One region of the Duganella sp. LjRoot269 genome, then DNA from elsewhere that is predicted to be linked to it. Evidence: riboswitches for the same ligand, from Rfam matches in the RefSeq annotation. Region 1 holds a riboswitch; the other holds the start of a gene.

Region 1 (4,805 bases):
AGGCCTTCGGACAGCAGGTCCTCCTTGCTCTGATAGTGCACGTAGAAGGTCGAGCGGCCCACGTTGGCATGGTCGCAAATCTCCTGAATGGTCAGCTCGTCCCAGCCACGCAGAGCCATCAAGTCCAGCATCGCGTCGCGCAGTGCTGCCTTGGTTTTGAGGACGCGACGGTCCGGTGCTGGTGTGCTGTCGGTCATGGCGTTCCTGGACATAAAGCGGGTGGATGTCTGCTAACGGACACCGCCCCGGCCTTCGCGCTGTCGCGGCGAAGAACCGTGGGCGATCATGAACACGTGTCCATTCCAGGAGTGTAGTCCATGTCCGATCCCCTTGTGCCCGTGCGGCCTTTCGCCGCGTCCCGCCCGAACTGGCGGTGCTATCTGTTTTATCCGCTCGCCCTGGCCGCCACGCTGGTTTTCATCCACGCCGCGGTCGGCGGCCGGCTCGGGCCGCTTGGCCAAGCCTATCCGGTTTATCTGCTGACCCTGATCGCCACCATGGTGGCCCTGGAGCGACTCGCGCCGATGCGCAGCGAGTGGAACATGACCCGGGCATCGTTCCTGCGGCGCGATTTGCCGATGCTGGTCGTCAACGGCGCGACGATTGCCGCGACCACGCAGGCCGTGACCTGGCTGGCCGGTCGTCACGCGGGGCTACCGCTTCATCACAGCGCGCTGCCCTGGCAGGTGGAAGCGGTCTGCGCGGTGCTGATGTCGGATTTTCTCTGGTACTGGCTGCATCGCTACAGCCATGAAGGGCGGGGCTGGCTGGGCCGCTGGCTGTGGAAGACCCATGCGATCCACCATCTGCCTGGCGAGGTGTACGTGTTCATGCATGTGGTGGGTCATCCCATCAACAGCGCCTACGTCCGCGTTCTGCTGATGCTACCGGCCATCCTGTTCGGCTTTTCGCCGGCGGCCGTGTTCGCCGCCTCGGCGTTCAATGGCTTCCAGGGGCTGGTGTCGCACTTCAACGTCGATGCCAGGGCGGGATGGTTCAACCGCTTGTTGATCGGCACCGAGCTGCACCGTTTTCATCACGGCGCCAACCTGGATGAGGCAGGGAACTATGGCGCCACCGTCTCGATCTGGGACCAGCTGTTCGGCACCTTCCGCTTGCCGGGCGCGGCGCCGGAGCGGCTGGGCGTGGCGGACCGCGAGCAATATCCCGGCGACCGCCAATTGATCAGGTTGCTGGGCTTGCCCTTCCGGTAGAAGGGCAAGCCCGGTTCGCCTCCCGGCGCTTATGGCTTCAGGCTGAAGTTGACGTTGCTTTGATTGAGCAGCGAGATGTCGACCAGCGGCAGGCTGGCCGTGGTGTAGCCCTCGGCGGAGGCCTCGACCATGTATTTGCCCGCGCCCGGCAGTACGGTGGCGGCGCTGGCGAATTGCAGCGGCAGCGTGGCGCTGTACACCGCGTACTGCGGCGCGCCGACCGGCAGGCCGCTCAGCGTGTAGCTGCCGCTGGCCAGGTCGGCGCCCTGGTATTTGATCGTGACCGTCGGCCCGGCCACGAAGCTCTGCTTGGCGGCGACGTAGGCGGTGGCGGTGCTGCTGGCCGGCGTCAGCGTGACGGTGCCGCCGATGCTGCCGGTGGCGGTGGCCGGCAGCGTGATCGGCGCGGCGGCGGTGCTGATGGCGACCGTGGCCGAGGTGCTGGTCACCGGCACTGTGCCGACCACGGCGGCGGCGCGGCTGTCGGCCGTGACCACCACGTCGTAATTGCCCAGCGGCAGGCGGCTGAGCGCGAACTCGCCGGTGGTGGGATTGGGCGTGGTGGCGCTGACGATGGCGCCGCTCTGCTGCGCCGACACCATCACGTGGCTGGCCAGCAGCGCGGTCGAGACGAAGCCGCCGATGCCGTTCAGCGTGGTCGGGATCACCTTCACCACCGGTTTCAGCGCGTACTTGCCGTTGCCCTTGGTGACGATGGATTTGCAGGCGTCGAAGTCCAGCACCAGGTCGACGCGCTGGCCTGCGGCGACATCGAAGGCGTTGATCAGCTTGATGCCGCTTTGCACCGCGCTCGGCGTATCCAGCGATTGCTCGGTGGTGCTGCCGCTGACGACGACTGAGTTGGCCAGTCCGTTGCTCGTGTTCGGGTCGAGCACCAGCCGCAGCTGCGTGTAGTGGCCGGCGGTCAGCGCGGTTTGTCCCAGCGCCTCCAGCGTGCCGTTGGTCAGGGTCAGCAGGTTGATCTTGCGGGCCGGGTTCAGTGTGATGTCGGTCCAGCCGGCATCGGTGTCGCTGGCCGAGCTGCTCTGGTTGACGCGTACCTTGTTGACCGTGACGTTGATGGCATCGAAGCCGCAAGACGGCGCGTCCGTCATCGACACGGCCAGCGTGCCCATGGTGACTGGGGGGGCGGTATCGCCGCTGCTGCCGCCACCGCCGCCGCAGGCACTCAGGCCGGACAGGGACACGGCCGCGGCGGCGGCAAGATAGATGGATGGGCGTGCTGGTTTCATGATGGGTCTCCCGATAATCGCGCGTCTGGCGCTTGTTGTGGCGACGACGGTGTCGCTGTGCGGATAGTGTGAGTTCTTTCTAGAAACTTTTATGTGCGATGCCGAACATAGCGCGCGCCTCTTACATTTGTTACACCTCGGCTCGCTTGAGTCCGCACGCAGGGTATTTTCTGTACCGAGGAAGAATCGGTTGTTGTAATTCCCAAGGCAAGGTTATAATCGTCGCGCTGCCGCAAGGTGGCAAACGCTAGGGGTCCTGCAAATCGCACAGCGAGGCGCGGGTGAGAAATACCCTCCGAACCTGATCTGGATAATGCCAGCGAAGGGAAGCTTAGGACATCGCCGCCACACATCGCCGTATCCGTGATGGGCAAGTCCAACCTCCTTTGCTGGCTCCTGTAGCTAACAAAGGAGCCAAATGAACGCCAACGCCAAATTCCTCTCCGCCACCGCCACGGTGGACGAGGCAGCCATCAAGCCTTTACCCAATTCCCGCAAGGTCTACGTTCAAGGCAGCCGTCCCGACATCCGCGTGCCGATGCGCGAAATCACCCAGTCCGACACGCCGGCATCGTTCGGCTTCGAGGCCAATCCGCCGATCTACGTCTACGATACCTCCGGCCCGTACACCGATCCCGACGCGGTGATCGACATCCGTTCCGGCCTGGCGTCGACGCCGCGCCTGCCGTGGATACTGGAGCGCAACGACACCGAGGAGCTGGACGGACCGACCTCCGAATATGGCCAGGCGCGCCTGGCCGATCCGGCGCTGGCTGAGCTGCGCTTCAACCTGCACCGCAAGCCGCGCCGCGCGCGCGAGGGCAAGAACGTCACGCAGATGCACTACGCCCGCCAGGGCATCATCACGCCGGAGATGGAGTTCGTCGCCATCCGCGAAAACCTGCGCCGCAAGGAATACCTGGAGAGCCTGAAGACGTCCGGCCCGATGGGCCAGCGCCTGGCCGACCTGATGGGCCGCCAGCATCCGGGCCAGTCGTTCGGCGCCAGCATCCCGGCCGAGATCACGCCGGAATTCGTGCGCGAGGAAATCGCCCGCGGCCGCGCCATCATCCCGGCCAACATCAACCACCCGGAAATCGAGCCGATGATCATCGGCCGCAACTTCCTGGTCAAGATCAACGCCAACATCGGCAACTCGGCCGTCACCTCGTCGATCGGCGAGGAAGTGGAGAAGATGACCTGGGCCATCCGCTGGGGCGGCGACAACGTCATGGACCTGTCCACCGGCAAGCATATCCACGAAACGCGCGAATGGATCATCCGCAACAGCCCGGTACCTATCGGCACCGTGCCGATCTACCAGGCGCTGGAAAAGGTCAACGGCAAGGCCGAGGACCTGACCTGGGAAATCTACCGCGACACGCTGATCGAGCAGGCGGAGCAGGGCGTCGACTACTTCACCATCCATGCCGGCGTGCTGCTGCGCTACGTGCCGATGACGGCCAAGCGCCTGACCGGCATCGTCTCGCGCGGCGGTTCGATCATGGCCAAGTGGTGCCTGGCGCATCACAAGGAATCGTTCCTGTACACGCACTTCGAAGAGATCTGCCAGATCATGAAGGCCTACGACGTGTCGTTCTCGCTGGGCGATGGCCTGCGTCCCGGCTCGATCTACGACGCCAACGACGAGGCGCAACTGGGCGAACTGAAAACCCTGGGCGAGCTGACCCAGATCGCCTGGAAGCACGACGTGCAGGTGATGATCGAAGGCCCCGGCCACGTGCCGATGCAGCTCATTAAAGAGAACATGGACCTGCAGCTGGAGCAGTGCCACGAAGCGCCGTTCTACACGCTGGGGCCTTTGACCACCGACATCGCGCCCGGCTACGACCACATCACCTCCGGCATCGGCGCCGCGCAGATCGGCTGGTACGGCACGGCGATGCTGTGCTACGTCACGCCGAAGGAGCATCTGGGCCTGCCCGACAAGAACGACGTCAAGGACGGCATCATCACCTACAAGATCGCCGCCCATGCGGCCGATCTGGCCAAGGGCCATCCGGGCGCGCAGATCCGCGACAACGCGCTGTCCAAGGCGCGCTTCGAATTCCGCTGGGACGACCAGTTCAACATCGGCCTCGATCCGGACAAGGCGCGCGAGTTCCACGACGAGACCCTGCCCAAGGATTCGGCCAAGGTGGCGCACTTCTGCTCGATGTGCGGTCCGCATTTCTGCTCGATGAAGATCACGCAGGAAGTGCGCGAGTACGCGGCGGCCAACGGCATGTCCGACGGCGCGGCGCTGCAGCAGGGCATGCAGGTCAAGGCGGTGGAGTTCATCAAGAGCGGCGCCGAGCTGTATCGCAAGCTGTGAGGC
Region 2 (4,805 bases), 3.8 Mb from region 1:
GACATCGCCGCCAACGCCCACGTGATGGGCAACCCCACCGACCTCAAGCGCGTCATCAACAACCTGATCGAAAACGCCCGCCGCTACGGCAGGACGCCCGACGCCGAGTTCACCGAAATCGACATCAAGTGCAGCGTCAAAGGCATGCACACGTCGAAGCGCGTGACCATCGAAGTGCAGGACCACGGCGCCGGCGTGCCGGACGACCAGATCGAGCAGTTGCTCAAGCCCTTCACGCGGCTGGACACGGCGCGCGGCCAGGCCAACGGCGCCGGCCTCGGGCTGGCCATCGTCGACCGCGTGCTGCTGCGCCACGGCGCCGAGCTTCATGTGCGCAACCGCGAAGGCGGCGGCCTGCAGATCCAGATCGTGATGAAGGCGGCATGATGCGCGCAGCTTTATCGATGGCCGCAGCGCTGCTGGTCGTCGCGCAGGCAAGCTCAGCAGCAACAACAAGCGCAGCCGCGCAGCCGCGCATCGAACAGCGCCAGCCCACCGCCGAGGAGCGCGATTCCTTCGACGACTATTTCCGCGAAAAAACCGCCGCCGAAGCCCACGGCGCGCAGCCGGTGCTGCCGCTGTTCGCGCCCGCCTTCGACATCGAACGCCAGCGCGGCAAGCCGTGGCAGGTGATCGCCCGCGTCGATTCGGCGCCGCGCCACTCGGCCGTCGACCTGTGCCGGCAGATACGCTCCAGTTTCATCTATGACGCCGGCGCGCCCAAGGGACGGCGCTGGACCGAGTCGGCCCAGCCGCCGGAATGGTATGTGTGGCTGGCGAAACCGGCCACCGCCTGCACCGCCGCCCGCTACACCGTGCTGATGGATAAGACCTTGCCGCCGGCGGACGTGGTGGCGCTGCTGCGCCAGCACCGCGAGTTGCTGCTGCGCGCACGCCTGCTGTTTGCCGGCAACTCGCAATGCGCCCGCCAGCGCGCGCTGACCTTCCGCCTCAGCGCGCTGGAACCGGCGGCGCCGACGCCCGGTGCGCCGGTGATGTTCGGCCTGGTGTTCAGCAGCGACCGCGACACCGTGGCCCGCGTCGCCGTGCGCAAGAGCCGCGGCGAATACACGGCCTGGAACGTCAGCTGCGGTTGACGCTGCGGTTGATCGGATGGTCGGCCGGCTCGAGCAGCTTGGTCAACAATAACTCCGCCGAACCGTAGCCGTACAGCGAATCCGTTTCCAGCCCTTGTGTATCATAGGGTACGGACTCCTCGCGTTCCGACCGGCTCGGGTCGGCATCCGAATATGTCACGCGCCAGGCGCGCTTGAGGGCGTCGGCGCGGCGCAGGAACTGCGGCACCGGCCAGCGCGCGGGATCCCAGTCGGGCGCGTCGCCCAGCACGCGCCAGTGGCCGCTGGCCAGCGCCATGTCGCCCACCCGCAATATCTTCACCGCGTCCTGCGGCTGCAGGGTGCCCAGCTCCTCCAGCGTCGGCAGGCGCGTCAGCTTGGGGCCGAACAGATACGCCAGCATAATCTTACTTCCCGGCGACAAACGCGCCACCAGTCCCCAGCCATACCCGCCATCCAGCAGCGGCACCGCAAACCAGCTTCCCTCTTGATACGACTGCCTCATTCCTACCCTTTCACTTGCACGATGCAGTAACGATTCACCAAAATGCACTGACATGATGGCGCCTCCGCTATTGGCTGTGACTGCTTCGTTGGCGCCCTGGGGCGCAAATCGCAAGTGTAGCGGCGCGGCGCGGAATACGTCGCACGCCATCGCTACGGCCGGGGTTGCGCCAGGTTTGTGCTAAACTACCGCTTCGCTAGGGGTCCTGGGACATTGTTTCCGGGTGAGAGATACCCTTCGTACCTGATCTGGATAATGCCAGCGAAGGAAAGCGCAAAGTGGTTCTCCCCTCCTTTGATGGCTCTCTTCCGCGGCCCCAGCCGAACAAGAAGAGAGCAGACAATGTACAACCCAAAATTCGCAGTATCCACCATCGCCCTCGCGGTGTTGCAGGCTTTTCCTGGCGCCGCCATCGCCGAAACCGCCGCCGACCAGCCCATGACGGAAGTGGTGATCACCGCCGCCAAGGCGCAGGCCACGCGCGCCTCCGTCGCCGGCTTCTCCAACGCGCCGCTGCTGGAAACGCCGGCCTCGGTCAGCGTGCTGACCGCCGAGCAGATGCTGGACCTGCAGATCCGCTCCACCACCGACGCCGCCCGATACGACGCCAGCATCAGCGACGCCTACAACGCGGTCGGCTACTCGGAACAGTTCTCGATCCGCGGCTTCAAGCTCGACAACGCCTCCAGCTACCGCAAGGACGGCATGGCCATCCCCGGCGACACCCAGATCCCGCTGGAAAACAAGGAGCGTCTGGAAGTGCTCAAAGGCCTGTCCGGCCTGCAGGCAGGCGTGGCCGCGCCCGGCGGCATCGTCAACTACGTCACCAAGCGCCCGACCGATACGCCGCTGCGCACGGTGGTGCTGGAAGAGCGCGAGCGCGGCACCGTCTACGGCGCCGTCGACCTGGGCGGCCGTTTCGAGGACACCCGCTTCGGCTACCGCATCAACGCCGCCGCCGAGCGCCTGCGCTCCTACATCAAGGGCGCCGACGGCAACCGCAAGTTCGTCTCGGCCGCCTTCGACTGGCGCATCTCGCCGCAGGCGCTGCTGCAGGTCGATGCCGACTACCAGAAAAAATCGCAGACCACCGCTCCCGGCTTCCAGCTGCTGAACAACCTGACCCTGCCCAATATCGAGGCGGACAACATGCTGAACAACCAGCCGTGGAGCCGTCCGGTGGAGACCACCAGCAGCAACGTCGGCGCGCGCTTCGAATACAAGTTCACGCCCGACTGGAGCACCACGCTCAGCGCCAACCAGCACACCTTCAAGCGCGACGACTACACCGCCTTCCCTTACGGCTGCGGCGCCCAGGACCTGTATCCCGGCTTCTGCGGCAACGGCGACTACGACGTCTACAACTACATCAGCCTGGGCGAGAAGAAATCGCCGCTGACGGTGCAGGCGCTGGTGCAGGGCCGTTTCGCCACCGGCTCGCTGAAGCATGAGTTCACCGGCGGCGCATCGCTGTTCAAGAACAGTGAAAAATGGGGCGACTACCTGTACGACCTGTCGGGCACCAGCAATATCTACCATCCTGTGGTGGTCGCGCCGGCGCCCGGCACCAGCGGTCCGGTTTCCGAACGCCGCCGCGACAACGAACGGGCCGTGTTCGCACAAGACATCCTGAGCCTGACCGGGCAGCTCAAGCTGCACGCGGGCGCGCGCTACGTGCAGGTCAAGCGCGACGAATACGTCGGCACCAACGACAACGGCGTGGTGCTGCCGTACGCGCACACCGACGTCGGCTTCTGGCTGCCGAACGTGGCGCTGGTGTACAGCGTGCGTCCCAACGTCTCCGTCTACGCGTCGTATGCGCAAGGCCTGGAGCATGGCGGCGTGGCGCCTATCGGCACCGGCAACGAACGCCGCGCGCTCGATCCGGGCAAATCCAAGCAGGTGGAGCTGGGCATCAAGGCCGACATCCGCCAGGACCTGAGCGCCACCGTGGCGCTGTTCCAGATCCGCAAAGGCCTGGAATACACCGACGCGCAGAACTTCTATGTGCGTAACGGCCAGGCGCAGAACCGCGGCCTGGAGACGGCGTTGAACGGACGAGTGACGCGCGACCTGACGGTGGGCGTATCGGCCACCGCGCTCAACACGCAGCAGCGCGACACCGGCAACGCAGACATGGACGGCAAGCGGGTGACCGACGTCGCCGCCTTCAAGTCGTCCGTGTACGCGGATTACGCCGTACCGCAACTGGCGGGCCTGAAGCTGGGCGCCAACTGGCAGTACTCGGGCAAGAAGGCGTTCGACGCGGCCAACACGGTGTTCGTGCCGGCCTACCATGTGCTGAACCTGAGCGGTTCGTATGCGACGCGCGTGGCCGGCATGGCCACCACCTTCCGCGCCGGCATCGACAATGCGCTGGACAAGTTCTACTGGCGCGACGTCACGCCGGACCTGGGCGGCTACCTGATGCCGGGTGCATCGCGCACCTTCCGCGTCTCGGCGCAGCTGGACTTCTAGAAAATGAGCTGCGCGCGCATCGAGAAGCTCTTCGCCGCGCGCGCCGAATTCCTGCCGATCAGGTAGGCGAATTCATACTTCAGTTCCTGCTTGCCGATATCCACATGGCCCAGCACCGCCGGTCCCGCGCGGTGCGACTGCTGCCGGTAAGGCAGCCAGTCATTCCATTTCCCCACTTCGCCGAAGGCCTGCACGCCGGGCTGGAACCACGGCTTCCAGTGATGCTTGACCTGCAGCTGGTAAGTCAGCTCCAGCGGATGCTCGCCGCCGCCCTCGACCCGGACGTCGCGCTGGAAGAACAGGTTGGCGTTGAATTGCGTGCGGCCGATTTCCGTCTGCAGCACCGGCCCCGCTTCCAGCGCATAACCGTCGGCGCTGTCGCGTGCCTTGGTGACCTTGGTGTGCAGCGCCAGGTCGAAATCGTACTGGCCTTGCGTCAGCATGAAGTCGTTCTGCCAGGCGGTTTCCGCCCATTTTTTACCGCCGCCGTTGAACTGGAACCACTGCGCGTACAGCTCCGTGTACCAGCGCGACGTCACGCCGTAGCCGAAACCGATTTCCGGCGCTGCGGTGGTAAATCCCTTGTAGTGGGCGTTCCAGTATTTGTAGTCGATGGACGCCTGGCCTTCCACATCGTAGGTGGAAACCAGGTAGTAGCCGGTATCGGCCAGCGCCAGCGGGGACGCCAGCATCAATAACGCCGCCAGCCGCCTTTTCATAAATGTTTTTCCACCCAGGATAAGCGT

What was found. A riboswitch is a leader RNA that binds a small molecule or an ion and turns the genes downstream of it on or off. The one in region 1 is predicted to bind thiamine pyrophosphate.
Region 2: linked by a shared signal. The riboswitch ahead of ACSQ3S_RS23570 (TonB-dependent siderophore receptor) and the one ahead of thiC (phosphomethylpyrimidine synthase ThiC) in region 1 are both predicted to bind thiamine pyrophosphate.

Annotation. Positions count from the first base shown of each region.
Region 1 is NZ_CAXUSL020000001.1:1,424,309-1,429,113, forward strand. It holds gene ACSQ3S_RS06215 (TetR/AcrR family transcriptional regulator) at 1-212, opposite strand, end outside; gene ACSQ3S_RS06220 (sterol desaturase family protein) at 318-1,214, shown strand; gene ACSQ3S_RS06225 (DUF4382 domain-containing protein) at 1,244-2,467, opposite strand; TPP riboswitch at 2,707-2,812, shown strand; gene thiC (phosphomethylpyrimidine synthase ThiC) at 2,886-4,802, shown strand.
Region 2 is NZ_CAXUSL020000001.1:5,262,823-5,267,627, forward strand. It holds gene ACSQ3S_RS23555 (ATP-binding protein) at 1-387, shown strand, start outside; gene ACSQ3S_RS23560 (hypothetical protein) at 384-1,097, shown strand; gene ACSQ3S_RS23565 (Imm26 family immunity protein) at 1,084-1,581, opposite strand; TPP riboswitch at 1,770-1,868, shown strand; gene ACSQ3S_RS23570 (TonB-dependent siderophore receptor) at 1,924-4,059, shown strand; gene ACSQ3S_RS23575 (hypothetical protein) at 4,056-4,778, opposite strand; gene ACSQ3S_RS23580 (AAA family ATPase) at 4,775-4,805, opposite strand, start outside.